DNA from 4 places in the Pseudoalteromonas sp. R3 genome. Region 3 is predicted to be linked to each of the others. Evidence: predicted binding sites of a transcription regulator. Region 3 holds the regulator's gene; each other region holds the start of a gene.
The links. Region 3 encodes sigma-54, which starts transcription at its own class of promoters, with help from an activator protein. Its sites were predicted from a motif close to GTTGGCACGNNNNTNGNNT; they were not measured.
Positions count from the first base shown of each region.

Region 1: ELR70_RS08625 (P-II family nitrogen regulator) is a predicted target of sigma-54. The motif match lies at 1,063-1,081, and genes of this name have one in related genera.
Region 2: ELR70_RS22860 (PspA/IM30 family protein) is a predicted target of sigma-54. The motif match lies at 769-787, and genes of this name have one in related genera.
Region 4: ELR70_RS22210 (DUF2726 domain-containing protein) is a predicted target of sigma-54. The motif match lies at 1,197-1,215, and genes of this name have one in related genera.

Region 1 covers NZ_CP034835.1:842,621-844,825, reverse strand. Annotated here, with positions in the region: gene ELR70_RS08630 (ammonium transporter) at 1-671, opposite strand, end outside; gene ELR70_RS08625 (P-II family nitrogen regulator) at 683-1,021, opposite strand; gene ELR70_RS08620 (diguanylate cyclase) at 1,213-2,205, opposite strand, start outside.
Region 2 covers NZ_CP034835.1:4,050,806-4,053,010, reverse strand. Annotated here, with positions in the region: gene dusA (tRNA dihydrouridine(20/20a) synthase DusA) at 1-651, shown strand, start outside; gene ELR70_RS22860 (PspA/IM30 family protein) at 824-1,489, shown strand; gene ELR70_RS22855 (PspC domain-containing protein) at 1,549-1,755, shown strand; gene ELR70_RS22850 (hypothetical protein) at 1,765-2,088, shown strand.
Region 3 covers NZ_CP034835.1:434,436-436,640, forward strand. Annotated here, with positions in the region: gene hpf (ribosome hibernation promoting factor) at 1-56, opposite strand, end outside; gene ELR70_RS06855 (RNA polymerase factor sigma-54) at 82-1,590, opposite strand; gene lptB (LPS export ABC transporter ATP-binding protein) at 1,635-2,205, opposite strand, start outside.
Region 4 covers NZ_CP034835.1:3,899,302-3,901,506, forward strand. Annotated here, with positions in the region: gene folE2 (GTP cyclohydrolase FolE2) at 190-1,110, shown strand; gene ELR70_RS22210 (DUF2726 domain-containing protein) at 1,254-1,844, shown strand; gene mtnN (5'-methylthioadenosine/S-adenosylhomocysteine nucleosidase) at 1,972-2,205, shown strand, end outside.

The DNA of each region.
Region 1 (2,205 bases), 410 kb from region 3:
CCACCATTAAAGCCAAACCAACCCATCCATAAAATGAAAGTACCCAGTGTCGCCAATGGCAAGTTTGAACCTGGAATTGGATAAATCTCTCCATTCTTGCCATATTTACCTTTTCGAGCACCCAGCAGCAGCACGCCAGCCAGAGCAGCCGCGGCACCGGCACCATGCACAATGGCGGAGCCCGCAAAGTCTACAAAGCCCATCTCAGACAAAAACCCAGCGCCCCAGGTCCAGTAACCCTCAATCGGATAGATGAGGCCTGTCAGAACGACTGTAAACAATAAAAATGCCCAAAGCTTCATGCGCTCAGCAACCGCGCCAGAGACAATCGACATCGCAGTGGCTACAAATACTACTTGAAAGAAAAAGTCAGATTCCAGCGCATGGTCCGCATCCGCCGCAGCACTACCAATCAGTGCGCCAAAGTTAGGTACTACTCCGCCTTCAACATTATCAACATACATGATGTTATAGCCGACCAGCAAAAACATGGTGCAGGCAATGGCATACAGGGCGATATTCTTAGTCAAAATTTCTGTGGTATTTTTAGAGCGAACCAACCCAGCTTCGAGCATGGCAAATCCCGCGGCCATCCACATCACCAGAATACCACTGACCAGAAAGTAAAATGTGTTCAGAGAGAATTGTAATTCTATTACCGTGTTTTCCATCGTCTTGCCCCTTAAATCGCTTCTTCGTCGAGTTCACCGGTACGGATCCGGACTATCTGTTCGAGGTCATAAACAAAGATTTTGCCGTCACCAATTTTGCCTGTGCTGGCGATCTCTGTAATAGCTTCAACAACACGTTGGGTATTTTCACTGCGCGTGGCAATTTCCAGCTTAATTTTAGGAATAAAATCGACCTGATATTCGGCTCCACGATACAACTCGGTGTGACCCCGCTGACGGCCAAAGCCTTTTACATCAACCACGGTCATGCCTTCAATGCCGAGCTCGGCCAGGGCTTCGCGAACCTCATCCAGCTTAAATGGTTTAATTATTGCGCTTATCATTTTCATTATTTGCCCCCCCAGGGCAGCTGATCCTGTCACAGGGGGTAATCCAACCTTTATGCCAAAAATAAAAATCTTTATCTTTTATTTGGTTAGGATATTTTTATCGCATTTTAGAAAGGACAAACGCACCGAACTGGTGCGCTTGTTTGTTGTCTGACTTGAAATGGTGCAAAGTTGAGAGAACGTGGCCCGGTTTAGCTTTCACTGACCATAACGCAGTTGCGCTGGGCTTCTTTAGCTCGGTACAGCGCATTATCTGCCGCACGCATTACATCACTGAGTGTCGCTTTATCGCATCGGGCAATCCCAACACTGAGTGTACAGTGCAGTGACTCATCCTGGATCATAAACTCAGTATTGGCAAAGCGTTCTCTAAAGTCCTGACAACTGTCTTTGGCCACTTTCAGATCATTACCCGGCATCAGCACCGCAAACTCCTCTCCACCCACACGAGCAACTAAGCAATGATTGAATGAACTATTCAACAATTCCGCCGCCTGAGACAAGACCTTGTCACCACCAAGGTGGCCATACCGATCATTGATCGCCTTAAAATGATCCAGATCGAGCAAGGCCAGCGTGAACTGATCCGGTTTATTTTTGAGTACCTTATCCATGTGCTGGCAAAAATAGCGGCGATTATAGAGGCCCGTCAAAAAGTCCCGGTGGGCATATTCTTTAATGTCTGCGATCAGATTTAGCTGGTCCATCGTTTGCATTACACGACAGTGAAACTCTTCATTCATAAACGGCTTTGTCAAAAAGTCGTTGGCGCCATATTTTATAAACTTAGCTGACAGACCGTGACTGCCCGCTCCAGACAAACCTATGATGGCCAGATCATCACGCCCACGGCTATTTCGCACAGCTTTCACCAACTCAAAACCGTCCATAGTTGGCATCGCGTAGTCAGTCAAAAGAAGCTTTATCTCTGGTTTGGCATTGAGCATATTGAGCGCTTGCTCACCATCTTGAGCCTCAAATACAGTGAACAGCTGCTTCTCCAACATTTGCCGCATCACTGCACGGCTGATCATGGAGTCGTCTGCAATGAGCGCCTGACACCCCTCGTTGCGCAACAAACGCGATACCAATTTGATAGCGTACAAATAAGAATCCCGATTGTCTTTAATCACATAGTCCACGACCCCCATTTCAAGCATTTGCTGACGACTGTACTCATCTAT
Region 2 (2,205 bases), 880 kb from region 3:
CTGATGGCTGAACCTGAGCTGGTGGCTGAATGTGTCTCAGCGATGAAAAGCGAAGTATCTATTCCGGTGACAGTAAAAACCCGCATCGGGATTGATGAGCAGGATTCGTATGAATTTCTGACCCAGCTGATTGAGACTTCAAAGGCTGCCGGCTGTGATGACTTTATCATTCACGCCCGTAAGGCCTGGTTGCAAGGCTTAAGCCCGAAGGAAAATCGTGAAATTCCGCCCCTGGATTACCCTCGTGTGTACAAGCTGAAGCAGGATTATTCGGATCTGCACATCAGCATTAATGGTGGTGTTAAAACCATTGAAGAATGTCAGCATCATCTGGCACATCTGGACGGCGTAATGATTGGCCGGGAGGCTTACAGCAACCCGTTTATGCTCTCTGAAGTAGATAGCGCCCTGTATGGCGCCCCAGCGTTTACTCAGACCCGCCATCAGGTCGTCCGTAGCATGTACGACTACATTGAGTCGGAAATGTCTAAAGGGGCAAACTTTTGGCACATTGCCCGTCATATGCTGGGCATTTTCCAGAATCAGCCAGGTGCGAGAGGCTTCCGTCGTCACTTGTCTGAAAATGGTCATGGTAAGAGCGCTGATATCAGTGTGATGGAGAAAGCCCTGACCTTTGTTCCGGAACTCTAATGGTAATTATGGTCAAAAAGGCTATTTATGAGTTTTTTTGACCAACATCCTCTCATGGAATTCTCTTCTTTCCTTTCTTCTTTTTTCTAACTTTCTGATTTATATAAGTAACTTTCTTTTGGCACAAACCTTGGAATAAGTTAAATCACATTAGCTTATCAAGGAGCCTGTCATGGCCTTAATCGACCGAATTGAAGATTTAATCAAAGCCGAGTTCAATGCATTGCTCGACAAAGCGGATGATCCCAAGAAGGATCAGCGCCAGCTACTGACTCAGCTGGAGGAAGCACTCAGTGAATGCCGCAGCACTGTGGTTCAGGTGATTTGTGAGCAAAAAGCGCTGACTCGCCGAGAGCAGGCACTGGCCAAAAAAACGGCGCAATGGCAGCAACAGGCTGAGTACGCGCTGCAAAAGGATCGTGAAGATCTGGCTCGTGCTGCACTGCTGGAAAAGCAAAAATGCCAGGAAGCGCAGCAACAGATTGAAGATGAAGCGGCACAGCTGCAACAGGCTTACGACAAGCTGGAGCAGGATGCACAGATGCTGACAGAAAAGCTCAATCAGCTGCGCCACAAAGAAGCGCAGTTAGCTCGCCGTGAACACACCGCCGCCACTCAGCTAAAAGCCCGAAGTGTAGTGAGTCAGCAGTCGATAGATGAGGCTCTGGCACGTTTTGAACATCTGGAACGCAAGGTTGAGCGAGTGGAGGCTGAGGTAGACAGCTATGAGCTGGTCAGCAAAGAGCAAGCGCAATGGCAGGCGCTGGAGACATTGGCGCGCGAAGAACAAGTCGATAAGGCGCTGGCCGAACTGAAACAAAAAACACACCCAGCTTAGGTATTGGCAAACTCAGATACCTGATGGGTACGAATATAGCAGCAATGAGGAGAACTCTGATGACAGATCATGACACTTATTACAGCACCACACGTTCGCAGCAGCCTCGTAAAAAAATAGCGGGGGTATGTGCCAATTTAGCCAAAAGGCTGGATATGCCAACCTGGTTGGTTCGCCTTATTACAGTGTTGTTGGCACTGAAAGCACCGGTTTTTGTGCTGATGGCGTACTTTATTGCCTGGATCGTACTGTCGGAGCGTTCCTGAGGAGGCATTATGAAAGCGGCATTTATCTTACTGATTAGTCTGGTTGTGTTATCGGCATTATCCTGGGTGTCTTCACCCCTTGCCTGGCTCAATGTTCCAGAAGTGGTCACAGATGTGAGCTGGGTAGGGATCGAAATGCTCAGTCTTTTTGTAGCTATGATTGCCGTTTTTGCTGTTCTGGCGTTGCTGAGCATAGGGTTGCTTGGCGTACTATTAGTAGTGCTCATTGGGCTAGTATTGGCACTGTTATTTAACTCGATTCTTATTGCCGTCCCTTTGTTATTTCTGGTTGCCATTGGCTGGCTGGTGAGTGACAAAGAGGTACTTTGTTAATTTGGTTAGCCGGATATTTCGCTTTTCAGAAATGGCCGGCTGAACAGCTGGCGGCTGTAAAGAAATGGTGATGAAAGCGCGGTAAACTGAGGGCAATGTGGTATAGTAAACAGTCTA
Region 3 (2,205 bases):
TAGTCTCTTAACGAATCGGTGATTTCTACATGTCGACCAGTTAAATTTAGTTGCATAAGCATTTTCCTTCTGTAGTTACGTCTAAATCAAGCTTTTACGCTGATTCGACGGTGGGATAGCCAAAGACTCTCGGTATTTGGCAATTGTACGTCTAGCCACTTTGATCCCTTGATCTGCCAATACATCCGCAATTTTGCTGTCACTTAATGGCTTAGCTGTGTTTTCTGCGGCAATTAGCTTTTTGATCAATGCTCTGATTGCTGTCGAAGAGCATTCTCCTCCGTTTTCAGTGCTGACATGGCTTGAGAAGAAATACTTCAACTCATAAATACCGCGTGGCGTGTGCATATACTTTTGCGTTGTTACACGTGAAATCGTGGACTCATGCATGTCGACCATTTCGGCCACATCATTGAGTACCATCGGCTTCATTGCCTCGGGGCCATGTTCAAAGAATGCCTGTTGTTGTTGCACAATGCAATTGGTAACTTTCAATAAAGTTTCATTGCGGCTTTCGAGACTTTTAATAAACCATTTTGCCTCTTGCAAGTGCGAGCGGATAAACTGGCTGTCAGTGCTCGACTTTACTGAACGGGACATTGCAGCGTAGTGATCGTTTACTCTGATCTTCGGCATAGAGTCCGGGTTTAGTTCAACAACCCAGCGACCTTTCACCTTTTTGACCGAAACATCCGGGATTACATAGTCGGCCTCTTCTTGCACTATGCTGGCGGCAGGTTTTGGATTAAGACTGTGGATCAGGGTCATGACTTCTTTAAGCTCAGCTTCTTTGAGCTTAGTCTTTTTCATCAAAGTTCGGTAGTCACGACTTGCGAGTAGATCGATATGTTCTGTCAGAATTTCTTTGGTTTGAGAGAGCCAGGGAGTGGCAGAGTCAAACTGATTGAGCTGGATACACAGACACTCTTGCAAGCTGCGCGCAGCAATACCGACGGGATCAAATAATTGAACACGTTTTAGTACTGCTTCGACTTCATCCAATTCTATCAGTTCTTCATCATTATCCTGATTCATGCTCTCAACAATGTCTTCGCAGCTGATAGTCAGCAGACCTGCATCGTCAACGGCTTCGACTATTGCCAGGGCGATGGCCCTGTCAGTTGGACTAAAGGGGGTGAGCTCTAGTTGCCACATCATGTATTCTTGCAGCGTCTCTGTGGTTTTACCCTGATAGATGGTTTCATCTTCAGGCATAGGGCCTGAGCTGCTTGCCGGGGCGGCACTGATGTACTCATCCCAGGTGACGTCCATTGCCAGATCGTCACTCACAGTGTCTTTGTTTAATGCAGCATCGCTGTCTTGTTCGTAGTCACTGACAGCCGAGTCCTCAAAGCTGTCATTATCATTGGTCGCATGTTGTTCTAACTCAGTATCCGATTTGGACTGTGTTTCATTATCGTGTGATTCAGACTCACCTTCTTCCACTTCCAACAAAGGATTGCTATCAAGCGCTTCTTGGATTTCTTGTTGGAGATCTAGCGTACTCAACTGTAACAGACGAATAGCCTGTTGCAGCTGTGGTGTCATTGTCAGTTGCTGCCCCATGCGCAGCTGTAGCGATTGCCTCATGTATCTCTAACAATCCTTTTTGTTATTTACTTCTAATCTTATAACTATAGCCTGAATTGCTCACCTAGGTAGACATCCCGCACGGTTTGATCGGCCAGAACATGCTCCGGGGTGCCTGCTGCTATCAGTTCACCATGTGACACTATATAAGCTTTCTCACAGACGTCCAGCGTTTCACGTACATTGTGGTCGGTGATCAGCACGCCTATGCCGCGGTTTTTTAAGTGTTCTATAATTTTCTTTATATCTAACACCGAAATGGGATCAACGCCAGCGAAAGGCTCATCCAATAAGATAAATTTTGGATCTGCCGCAAGGGCACGTGCAATTTCTACCCGGCGACGTTCACCACCCGACAAGGCCATGCCCTGGCTATCCCGAATATGCTGGATATTAAATTCATCTAATAACTCGTTGAGGATGACTTCCCGCTGCTCTTTATTGAGCTCCTTACGGGTTTCCAAAATGGCCATCAGATTCTGATAGACGGTCAGTTTGCGAAAAATAGAGGACTCTTGAGGCAGGTAACCAATGCCTAACCTTGCCCGGCTGTGCATAGGCAGCAAGGTAATATCTTGATCATCAATGTGAATGCTGCCTTTGTCACTGGGCACC
Region 4 (2,205 bases), 1.0 Mb from region 3:
CAAACCAAAATAACCTCGCCAGCTCCCGTATTCAGGGTCTTTCGTGGATGTTTAGAAAGTCGACTTAAGCGTATGAATTTTTGCACACTTGGGCGATTTTTTTACCAGATAATTTCCATTAGGCTCGGCAAGTTGTGACATTTTGGTGTAACATGCCTCCCCCTTATAGTCGTGATTAAGAGAGTTCAAATGCCAACTTCAATGCCTGACATTGCACATTCTGCTGACGCCTTACAAGAAGGTAAGCTGGACTGGGTAGGAATGGGAAATATCGAGCTGCCTTTATTGTTATCCAGCAAAGGGTTGAATGACACGCCTGTGACTGCCAAAGCAGACGCGTTTGTCAGCCTGGACAGAAAAGATGCCAAAGGCATTCATATGTCACGACTATTTTTGGCACTTGATGAGTTATCATGTGAACAGACACTATCTCCGGGGGCTATTCGTGCGGTGCTGGACAGTTTTATTACCAGCCACGAAGGCCTGAGCCATAGCGCTAAAGTGACCTTCAATTTTGAACTTCCCTTGCGTCGCTCCTCTTTACTGAGTGGGAAACAAGGGTGGAAAAATTACCCAGTTATTATCACTGCAACTCTGCAGGACGGCCTGTTTAATCTGGAGTTAGCTCTTGATGTTACGTATTCGTCAACCTGTCCCTGCTCGGCCGCTCTGGCTCGTCAGCTGATCCAAAACGCTTTTGAGCAAAAATTTGCCGGTCAGTCTCTCGACCATGCCAGTGTGCATGCCTGGTTAGGTACAACCGAAGGCATTTTAGCTACTCCACACTCACAACGCTCTGTGACCAACATCAAAGTGAAACTGGATGAGCACTGTCAGGAGTTTGACATTCTGGGGTTAGTAGACCTGGTGGAAGATGAATTGAAAACCCCAGTTCAGGCAGCGGTTAAACGCGAAGATGAGCAGGAGTTTGCCCGTCTTAATGGCCAAAACCTGATGTTCTGCGAGGATGCTGCCAGAAAACTCAAAGCCTTGTTTGAGCAGGAAAACTACCAGGATTACTATATAAAAATAAACCATTATGAGTCGCTGCATGCACATGATGCTGTCGCCTATGCAGTCAAAGGACTGAAGAACGGTTATCGCGCCTAACTCCCAAGGATGCTTTTGGCCCTGTTTAAGCTCGGTGGCAGTAATCTACCGAGCAAACCCCATCATTATCTTCACCAAAAATCACTTTAGGCACGCTCTTTGCTTAATAATCACCAAGTCAAATTGTTGTCGTGGAGTGATTTATGGAACTAACATTACTATCTATTCTTGCGCTGGTCGTTATTGCTTCCATTGTTATTTCAAAGTATACGGATACCGGTGGTAATCCCTATCCGTTTAATCGAAAAGAGTCTGTATTTACAACAGTAGAGGCCTCTTTCCTGCAGCTGTTAGAGCGTTCAGTGGGTGACAAGTTTAAGGTTGTGAGCCGGGTCAAACTGATTGAGATCATCGAGTGCAAACCTGGCTTGTCTAAAAAGGCGCGTCGTTCAGCCATCACTAAAGCACAAAATAAACAGCTAGATTACGTATTGGTTGATAAAGAAACCCTGAATATTGTTGCCGCAGTCGATTTGGTTAACAACGCCAACAAGAACGGCCACAAAGCGCAGAAAGACTGGTTTGTCAGTGGCGCTCTGGAATCTGCCGGCATACCGCACATTCGCATGAAGGTCAAAAGTGGTTATAAAAGTGCAGAAGTGCGTGCTGCAATTCTGTTCAAACTGGGTAAAAAGCCAGAACCACAAAGCAAGCCGCGCAATCGCAATTACAAGCCTGCGGTACTCTCGCCCTCTCAGGCCAAGGCCGCAGCCACTCAGTTAGCCGAGATATAGCCACGCCTATTTGCTGTCAGCCCATCATATGGGCTGACAGCAAAACCCTTTCCCCACCTAACTCCATATTCTCAGCGCCCATTTATGATATATAATGAGCAGCACAGTAAAAAAATAAGAGAAGACTATGAAAGTAGGCATTATTGGCGCCATGGAACAGGAAGTCACTATCCTGCGTGGCGCAATGAAAAACACACAAACCGCAACCAAGGGCGGGTTTACCTTTTACCATGGTGAACTAGGTGGTCATGAAGTCACGCTGGTTCAGTCTGGTATCGGTAAAGTCGCAGCGACCGTTGCTACCACTTTGCTTATCGACAACTATGCGCCTGATTGCGTGATCAACACAGGCTCTGCCGGT